DNA from 3 places in the Cupriavidus taiwanensis LMG 19424 genome. Region 2 is predicted to be linked to each of the others. Evidence: predicted binding sites of a transcription regulator. Region 2 holds the regulator's gene; each other region holds the start of a gene.
What was found. Region 2 encodes sigma-54, which starts transcription at its own class of promoters, with help from an activator protein. Its sites were predicted from a motif close to TGGCANGNAANCTGCTTT; they were not measured.
Positions count from the first base shown of each region.

Region 1: RALTA_RS18970 (PQQ-dependent methanol/ethanol family dehydrogenase) is a predicted target of sigma-54. The motif match lies at 1,854-1,871, and genes of this name have one in related genera.
Region 3: nifH (nitrogenase iron protein) is a predicted target of sigma-54. The motif match lies at 1,676-1,693, and genes of this name have one in related genera.

Region 1 is NC_010530.1:723,449-726,722, forward strand. Features, by position in the region: gene RALTA_RS18960 (quinoprotein dehydrogenase-associated SoxYZ-like carrier) at 1-797, shown strand, start outside; gene RALTA_RS18965 (quinoprotein relay system zinc metallohydrolase 1) at 794-1,738, shown strand; gene RALTA_RS18970 (PQQ-dependent methanol/ethanol family dehydrogenase) at 1,936-3,274, shown strand, end outside.
Region 2 is NC_010528.1:329,830-333,103, forward strand. Features, by position in the region: gene ptsN (PTS IIA-like nitrogen regulatory protein PtsN) at 1-344, opposite strand, end outside; gene hpf (ribosome hibernation-promoting factor, HPF/YfiA family) at 696-1,046, opposite strand; gene RALTA_RS01615 (RNA polymerase factor sigma-54) at 1,095-2,573, opposite strand; gene lptB (LPS export ABC transporter ATP-binding protein) at 2,699-3,274, opposite strand, start outside.
Region 3 is NC_010529.1:331,235-334,508, forward strand. Features, by position in the region: gene RALTA_RS29705 (nitrogen fixation protein NifZ) at 1-335, shown strand, start outside; gene nifT (putative nitrogen fixation protein NifT) at 670-888, shown strand; gene RALTA_RS29715 (hypothetical protein) at 890-1,171, shown strand; gene nifH (nitrogenase iron protein) at 1,839-2,720, shown strand; gene nifD (nitrogenase molybdenum-iron protein alpha chain) at 2,798-3,274, shown strand, end outside.

The DNA.
Region 1 (3,274 bases), on a different contig from region 2:
TGCGCCGCCGGCAAGGCATGGTGCTGCTGGTGCTGGCCTGGCTGCGGCTGGCCAACACCAGCGCATTCGCAGACACCGGCACCGGTGCGGTCATGGCGCACAGCGATCCCATGCAGTCGCCGCAATGGGCCTGGATCCACAAGGAACTGCTGCAGCAGGGGCCGGTGGTGTTCGACAGCCGCGTGCGCGTCACCGGGCCCGCTTTCGCGGAAGACCCCATGCGCGTGCCGATTGCCTTCGACGCGTCGGCGCTGGGCGAAGTCGAGCGCATCGTGGTGGCGGTGGACCGCAACCCGATCCGCCCGGTGCTGGCGTTCGAGCCGCTGCGGGTGCGGCCGTCGCTGTCGTTCCGCTTCAAGCTCGAGCAGGCCTCGCCGGTGCGGGTGGCGGCACGCACGCGCGATGGTACCTGGCATGTCGGCAGCGCATGGGTCGACGCCGGCGGTGGTGGCTGCACCGTGCCCGGCGCGACCCGCCGCGACGGCAGCTGGAGCCGCACGCTCAACCGGGTCGAGGCGCGCGTATTCCCGGGACTTGGCGAGGGCGGCGCACGCGTGCGGCTGCGCGTGATGCACCCGATGGACACCGGCCTGGTCGCCGGCATCCCGGCGTTCCATATCGAAACGCTGGTGCTGGCCGACGCGTCCAGGCAGCCCCTGTTGCGCCTGGCCCTGCACGAGCCCGTGGCCGAGAACCCGATCTTCTCGTTCGACCTGCGCGAGGCCGTGGTGCCGGGCATGACCGTGTCCGGCCACGACAACAATGGCAACCACATCGCGGCGCGGGTGTCGCCATGAGGCGCGTATTGCCGTCGCTGCTGCTGTGGCTGGCCACTGCCGCGGTCTGCGCGGCACCCGCGCAGCCACCCGACTACCGGCTGGCCCCACGCGAGATCGCCGCCGGCGTGTGGCTGCTGGAAGGCGCCAACGCCGACTTCGCGCCGGAAAATGGCTGCAACATCATCAATACCGCGTTCCTCGACACCGGCGACGGCGTGGTGGTGATCAACACCGGTCCGTCGCGCGCGTACGGCGAGCAGCAGCGCCGTGCCATCGCGGCGCTGACCGGCGCGCCGGTACGGCTGGTGCTGAACCTGAACCAGCATCCCGATTATTTCTTCGGCAACCAGGCCTATGCCGACGTAGGCGGCAGCGCGCTGCCCGCCACCATCGCGGGCGCGCAGCGCGAAGGCGCGGCCTATGCCGACAACCTCTACCGATTGTGCGGCGACTGGATGCGCGGCACCGAGCCCGCGCCGCCGGCGCATGCGCTGGAGGCCGGGCCACGCACGATCGGCCGCCGCACGCTGGAGCTGATCCGCCTGCAAGGCCACACCGACGCGGACCTGGTGCTGCTGGACCGGGATGCCGGCATCGTCTTTGCCGGCGGGCTGGTGTTCCGTGAGCGCATTCCGACCACGCCGCACGCGCACATCGGCCGCTGGCTGGACAGCCTCGCGCGGCTGCAGGCGCTGATGGAGCAGAGCGGGGCGCGCCTGCTGGTGCCCAGCCACGGGCCCGCGCTGGGCGGCACGGAAGCCATCGCGCAGACGCGCGCCTACCTGCAATGGCTGGATGGGCGGCTGCGCCAGGCCGCGGCGCAGGGACGCGACCTGGCCGAGGTCATGGCCATGCCGGTGCCCGAGCCTTTTGCGCGCTGGGGCGCGATGCCCGCCGAGTATCTGCGCAACGTGATCCATCTCTACCCGGCGCACGAGGAAGCCGCGCTGGGCCAGTGAAGGCATCTGGCCTGGCTGTTCAATTCTGGCGCAGCTGCAACGCAGTGTTGCACGCTGACGCGGGCCGCGGCCATGCGGCTGGCCCGCCGGGCGCGCGATCTGGGCGCCGGCCCACTGGCATGGGATTTGCCATTTGCGTGCTGGTGTGTGGCGCAGTGGCGCACCAGCGAAACCCAAAACAATGAGAGGAGATGGCAATGAGGACCTTACGAGTAGGGCTGGCAATCGCGGCAACCTCGGCGGCAATCGCGGCCGCCGCGGCGAGCGTTGCCGCGCAGGCGGCGGTGAGCGACGCCATGATCGAGAACGACGCCAAGTCCCCCGGCGACGTGCTGTCGTGGGGCATGGGCCCGCAGGGCCAGCGCTATTCGACGCTGGCGCGCATCAATACGAAGAACGTGGACCGGCTGGTGCCGGCGTGGTCGTTCTCGTTCGGTGGCGAGAAGCAGCGCGGGCAGGAATCGCAGCCGCTGATCCACGACGGCAAGATGTTCGTCACGGCCTCGTATTCGCGCATCTATGCGCTCGACGCGAAGACCGGGCGCAAGCTGTGGAAGTACGAGCACCGCCTGCCTGAAGGCATCATGCCTTGCTGCGACGTGGTCAACCGGGGCGCGGCGCTGTACGACAACCTGGTGATCTTCGGCACGCTCGACGCCCAGTTGGTCGCGCTGGACCAGAACAGCGGCAAGGTGGTGTGGAAGGAGAAGCTGGAAGACTACGCGGCCGGCTATTCGTACACGGCCGCGCCGCTGGTGGCCAAGGGCCTGGTGCTGACCGGCATCTCGGGCGGCGAATTCGGGGTGGTCGGGCGCGTCGACGCACGCGACGCGAAGACCGGGCAGCTGGTGTGGTCGCGGCCGGTGGTCGAAGGCCATATGGGCTACAAGTACGACAAGGACGGCAACAAGACCGAGATCGGCATGACCGGCACCCAGAACGCCAGCTGGCCCGGCGAGACCTGGAAGACCGGCGGCGCGGCCACCTGGCTGGGCGGCACCTATGACCCGGCGACCGGCCTGGCCTACTTCGGCACCGGCAACCCGGGCCCGTGGAACAGCCACATCCGCAAGGGCGACAACCTCTACTCCGCCTCCACCGTCGCGCTCGACCCCGCCACCGGCAAGATCGTCTGGCACTACCAGAACACCCCGAACGACGGCTGGGACTTCGACGGCGTGAACGAGTTCGTCACCTTCGACCTGGACGGCAAGCGCGTGGGCGGCAAGGCCGACCGCAATGGCTTCTTCTACGTCAACGATGCCACCAGCGGCAAGCTGGTCAACGCCTTCCCCTTCGTGAAGAAGATCACCTGGGCCACCGGCATCGACCTGAAGAGCGGCCGCCCCAACTACGTCGCCGAGGGCCGCCCGGGTGACCCGGCCGCCGCCAACGGCGAGAAGAAAGGCAAGTCGGTGTTCGCGGCGCCGGGCTTCCTGGGCGGCAAGAACCAGCAGCCGATGGCCTACAGCCCGCAGACCGGCCTGTTCTACGTGCCCGCCAACGAGTGGGGCATGGACATCTGGAACGAGCCCA
Region 2 (3,274 bases):
TCCAGGTGCTGCTGGGTGGCCTGTTCCGGCACCAGCAGGAAGATCAGCAGCGACACCGGCTTGCCATCCGGCGATTCGAACGGAATCGGCTCGGCCAGGCGCATGAAGGCAGCCAGGGGTTGCTTGAGGCCCTTGATGCGCCCGTGCGGGATCGCCACGCCGGCACCCAGCCCGGTCGAGCCCAGCGACTCGCGCGCGAACAGGTTGTCGGTCACGATGGCGCGCGCCACGCCATGGTTGTTCTCGAAGAGGAGCCCGGCCTGCTCGAACACACGCTTCTTGCTGGTGACGCTGACGTCGAGGGTGATGTTGCCGGGTGGCAGCAATTTGGCCAAACGATTCATGGGCGATGCGCAGGATTTCAGTTAGCGGGCGGATCGATCCGCCGGGCAGCGGCTGGTTCCCTGACCACTGCGGGCGCGGGGGAGACGCCCGGCCCATTATAGAGCAGCGGCTACCCGAGCCTTGTGCGGTGCAGCGCGGGCAGGCGCGGCCACGATTTCTCTCTCTTTGTATGGCGCAGCATACACCTTGGCGCTGCGCTTGCGAACACTTCGGGCCGCCCCACGTGTACAGCGTTGGCTCGGCTGCCACAGCCCGAGCCGGCGCCAGGGCGCAAAAAAGCCGCGCTTCACGGCGCGGCTTGCCTGTGGAATCTGGTTCAGCAGCCTTCTGCGAGGCCGCCGGGCATAGGTTTATTGCTGCATCTGCGCTGCGGCCATCTGGTACTTGACCGCTTCACGGTCGTGGCCTTGCACGCGATCCTTGTAGCGAATCACCTGACGGTCCAGCTTGTCGACGAGTGCGTCGATCGCCGCATACAGGTCTTCGTGATGCGCCTCGACAAAGATGTCCTTGCCCTTGAGATGTAGATTGATTTCCGCGTACTGGCGCCGGTCCTTTTCCTTGTGATTGTCGACAGAGAGCAGCACGCTAACGCCAATGACTTGATCGAAATGCCTGACGATTCGCTCCAGCTTCGTTTCCACGTACTCACGCAGAGGGGGCGTGATGTCCAGGTGGTGTCCACTGATCTTGAAGTTCATAGCGCTTCTCCTTCTGAAAGAGCCTCACCAGGCAGGCGGTGGGCTCGGCTACAAAGACTTGCGGAGATTCACTGCGGGGATCTTCAGGGCTTCGCGATATTTGGCAACGGTGCGGCGTGCGACAACGAAGCCTTGCTCACCCAGCAGTTCGGCGATGCGACTGTCGGAAAGGGGATTCCTCGGGTCTTCGGCTCCTATCAGTTGCTTGATCAAGGCGCGGATGGCCGTTGATGAAGCCGCGCCACCGGTTTCGGTGGACACGTGGCTGCCGAAGAAGTACTTCAGTTCGAAAGTACCCATCGGCGTGGCCATGTATTTATTGGTCGTCACCCGGGAGATGGTTGACTCGTGTAAACCCAGTGTATCGGCAATCTCCCGCAAAACCAAGGGGCGCATGGCGATTTCACCGTGGGTGAAAAAGTTCTTTTGACGCTCGACAATGGCTTGCGAGACACGCAGGATCGTGTCGAACCTTTGCTGGATGTTCTTGATCAGCCAGCGCGCCTCCTGCAGCTTCTGCTGCAGCCCGGCGGTGCCGGTCTCGCCCTTGGCGCCGCGCAAAATCTGCGCATACATGTCGTTAATGCGCAGCCTTGGCATCACATCCGGATTGAGCTGCGCGATCCAGCCGCCGCCGCTCTTGCGCACGAATACGTCCGGCACGACGAAATCGGCTTCGGGCCGGCTGTACGCGTGGCCCGGGTAGGGGGCCAGCGAGCGGATCAGGTCATGGGCGGCCTTCAGCGCGACCTCATCGACCTGCAAGGCCTTTTTCAGCCGCGTGTAGTCGCGTACCGCAAGCAGTTCGAGGTGATGGGTGACGATGGTCAGCGCCAGCTCGCGCTGCGGGTGCGTCAGGCGGCGCAATTGCAGGGCCAGGCATTCGGCCGCATTGCGCGCACCGACGCCGGGCGGGTCGAAGCTCTGCAGCAGCGTCAGGATGGCGTGGACTTCGTCGGGGTCGAATTCGAGCTCTTCCGGCAGTTCCGCGCAGATCTCTTCCAGCGAGGCGCTCAGGTAGCCGTCGTCATCGAGGGACTCGATCAGGAAGATGGCGAGACCCTTGTCCCGCGCCGAGATCTTCAGCGGCGTGAGCTGCTCCATCAGGTATTCGCGCAGCGTGGGCTCGGCATCGCGCAGCTGCATCGGCGTCTTTTCGTCTTCGTCGCCTTGCGGGCGGCGGGCAAAGTCGTCAAGGCTCCAATCGCCGTTGCTGTAGTCGTCGCCGCTGCTGTTGTCGCCGTAGCTGTCTTCCGCGGCGCCGTCGGCGTGCGCATCGCCGTTGCCCTGGGGCTCGGCGGGCGCGGGCGCGGGAGCGCTCTGGACGTTGACCGAGCCGTCAGCCGCCACCCGCAGCGGGCTTTCGATCCAGTCGTTTTCCCGCTCGAGCAGCGGGTTTTCCGTCAGCGCCTGTTCGACTTCCTGCTGCAGTTCCAGCGTGGAAAGCTGCAGCAGCCGGATCGACTGTTGCAGCTGGGGGGTCAGTGCCAGGTGCTGGGAGAGGCGGAGCTGTAGCGACGGTTTCATGCGACCTATTTTATGCGCATCTTTCCGATGTTGGAACGGAAATTGCTATCGCTGAAGCGCTCTGATCGCCGCTGGCTCTTCACCGCCATGCAGCCATGGGCCGCCCGCGCATGGCGCCCGCCTTGTTACATGCGGAAATTCTCGCCCAGATAGACCCGCCGCACGGCGTCGTTGGCAATGATGTCTTCGGGCTGCCCCGCGGCCAGCACCGTGCCTTCGCTGATGATGTAGGCGTGGTCGCAGATGCCCAGCGTCTCGCGCACGTTGTGGTCGGTGATCAGCACGCCGATATTGCGCGCCTTGAGGAAGCTGACGATACGCTGGATCTCGCCCACGGCGATGGGGTCGACGCCGGCGAACGGTTCGTCCAGCAGGATAAAGCGCGGCGATGACGCCAGCGCGCGTGCGATTTCCACGCGGCGACGCTCGCCGCCTGACAGCGACAGCGCCGGGTTGTTGCGCAGGTGCGCGATCTGCAGGTCGTCGAGCAGGGCGTCCAGGCGGCGCTCGATCTCGGCCCTGGCCAGCGGCTTGCCCTTGTCCAGCTGCAGTTCCAGCACCGCGCGGATGTTTTCCTCGACGTTGAGCTTGCGGAACACCGAGGCTTCCTGCGGCAGGTACGACAGCCCCATGCGCGCGCGCTCGTGGATCGGCAGGCCGCTGATGTGGTCGCCGTCGAGCACGATGTCGCCCTCGTCCAG
Region 3 (3,274 bases), on a different contig from region 2:
TTGAGGTTGGCGAGCGCGTAATCGCACGGTCGATGGTTCGCAATGATGGTACGTTTTTTGGGAAAAGCATTGGCGAAGTTATCGTGAATAAAGGAGATATTGGCTACGTCACTAGAATCGACACCTTTCTGCAACGATTCTACATCTATGCTGTTCACTTCGTCGCGGATGATCGTCGCGTTGGCATGCGCGCAAGAGAACTCTGCACTCTGGACTACTTAAATGAAGGCGTATGCGCGCCTATACGTGACCACATCGCGGGTCCACCGTCCATCACAGACGGGGGAATTTTTGACGGGGCCGTTCTAAATTCCAAGGGGGGAGTCGATCGCTAAAAGGTGCCGGCGTGCTGTTGTATGGAATCCAGACGAACCGGCGGTATTTTGCCGGCTAAGAGAAACTGCCTGTTGTCGCTGTTGTCGCGCAAGAGATCGATTCCCCGGCGAGATGTGGCGGAACCAGACCAAACGGGTAAGCTGTCCTTACAGGTCCTTTTGTACGTAATGAGTCGATTATGCTTGTCGGGGCAATGACAAAATGTGTGTGGTTTGTCTGGAGAATTTTTCAATACGCGAAGGTCAATGCATGGCGGTGAACCTGACAAATCCTTTGTAACGGAGTGTTTGCCATACACTGTGTTTCCAGTTTCTCCGTTTTTGGAGGCCAAAAATGAAAATTATGATTCGAAAGGATATTACAGGTACACTTAAGGCATATCTGCCAAGAAAGGACCTTGAAGAGCCGATAGTTTCCATGACGAAGGATCAAATGTGGGGCGGCCTCGTTAAGCTTGGGAATGGTTGGCAGTTTCAGTTACCAGAGATGGCGCCAGATACTAGGCTTCCAGTGACTGTCGAAGCTAGAAGAGTTGATTCTGGAGGCAAATGACATGGCGCTCACTGGCGATCAGATCAATATTATAACGGAATTGATTCGCAAGGAATCATCACTTCCCGAAGTTGCGGCTAAGTGGCAAAGCTGCTATCCGGATGTTCGTGCAATCCGGGTGAGCGATCTCGAAATGCGGTACGAAAGACCGGTTATAGAATTGGCTGGGCGGCGCGTCTATTTTGGTGCATCCACGGGCGTCTGCATTTCTATAACATCGGAGCCAAGCCACGCGAATATGCTGATCCTCACGGAAAATTGGGCATCCAATGAAGATGGATAACATTACCATAATATTTGAATGGGGGATTTCATAACTGAATGGATTTCATCTTTACTAAGTGAGGAAATGGCCTCTCATAGACGACCATAATGGTTTAAAAGTTGGCTAAACAACGGCTAAGTCGACCTCGGGGTCTCTTCTCTAGGACCTCTCGAATGTACGACGACTCTCCGTACGTGGTTACGATGGATTTCCAAAAAAAGCATAAGGTATTCTACATTACCGCTGGGCACGGCGTTTGCCGTTCAGTTTTACGAAATTGTCCGATGGCTAGCGTGAAGCTGCCAAACACGTCTCTGTTTCACACAGGCTGTGCCAGCCTTAATGATTCAAGTTAATAGGTCAGTGGGGGCGACGCGAGGGCGTGTTAGTTGCCAAGCGACGTATTTCGACACAGTGCGATCGGTTTGTCAGTATCGCGACGCGGACCATGGTTCATAGTTAGGGCTACAACAAGTTCCGGAAAGCCGCGATTTCGCGGGTTTTCTGGAGTTCTTAGCGACATGGCACGAAAGCTGCGCTAACGCGGTCGCGCGGACACGAGCTGGCCGATGCGTGCTTTTGAAAGAAGAAGACCATAGGGAAACACCGCAGACTGAGGACATGATCGTGGCCTTGCAAACCATGGTTTTCTAGCTACACCTTCAATTCAAAATGGAGTATCACAATGTCTAACCTTCGGCAAATTGCCTTTTATGGTAAAGGTGGCATCGGCAAGTCGACTACCTCGCAGAACACGCTAGCGGCGCTGAGCGACCTCGGGCAGAAGATTCTCATCGTTGGGTGTGATCCAAAGGCGGACTCCACACGGCTTATTTTGCATGCTAAAGCACAGGATACAATCCTCTCGCTTGCGGCTGAAGCGGGATCCGTCGAGGATCTTGAACTGGATGACGTAATGAAGATTGGTTACAAGGACATCCGATGTGTCGAGTCGGGGGGGCCTGAACCGGGGGTTGGCTGCGCAGGCAGAGGTGTTATAACGTCAATCAATTTCCTGGAAGAGAACGGCGCGTATGACGGTGTTGATTACGTTTCCTATGATGTGCTCGGCGATGTCGTCTGTGGCGGTTTCGCGATGCCAATACGTGAAAACAAGGCCCAAGAGATCTACATTGTTATGTCTGGCGAGATGATGGCGATGTACGCCGCAAACAACATTTCTAAAGGAATTTTGAAGTACGCAAATAGCGGCGGCGTGCGCTTGGGTGGGTTGATCTGTAACGAGCGAAAGACGGACAAGGAACTTGAGCTAGCAGAATCGCTGGCGGAGATGCTAGGCACGAAGTTGATACACTTCGTGCCTCGCGACAACGTAGTCCAGCATGCAGAACTGCGTCGAATGACCGTCATTGAGTATGCGCCAGACTGCGCTCAGGCAGGGGAGTATCGTGCGCTTGCCGAGAAGATCCATAACAATGGCGGAAATGGTGTTATTCCGACGCCAATCACGATGGACCAGTTGGAGGATCTCTTGATGGCGAAGGGGATTCTGGTGCAGATCGACGAGTCAAAAGTTGGGAAGACTGCGTCAGAACTTACTGCCTAGTCAGGCTTGAACGACAGCCGCCGTGCACGCACGGCGGCTATTTGCGACGAGCATGTTGATTACCTATGGACTACGCGATGACCACGACGGTTGAGGAACGGAAGGCCGCTAACAAGGCCCTCATTGACGAAGTGCTACGGGCTTACCCTGAAAAGATGGGAAAACGACGGGCCAAGCACCTAAGTTCATTCGAGGAAGGCAAGCCAGATTGCGGGGTGAAGTCGAATATCAAGTCGCTGCCTGGGGTCATGACGATTCGCGGGTGCGCGTATGCTGGATCAAAGGGCGTGGTATGGGGGCCGATCAAAGACATGATCCATATAAGCCATGGGCCCGTTGGCTGTGGCCAGTACTCATGGGGATCGCGTCGCAATTACTACGTTGGCACCACGGGCATCGATACGTTCGTTACTATGCAGTTCACCTCTGATTTCCAGGAGAAGGACATAGTGTTCGGAGGTGACAAGAAGCTTGACAAGATCATTGATGAGATACAGCAATTGTTTCCGCTCAACAAGGGGATTTCTATTCAGACAGAATGTCCGATTGGTCTT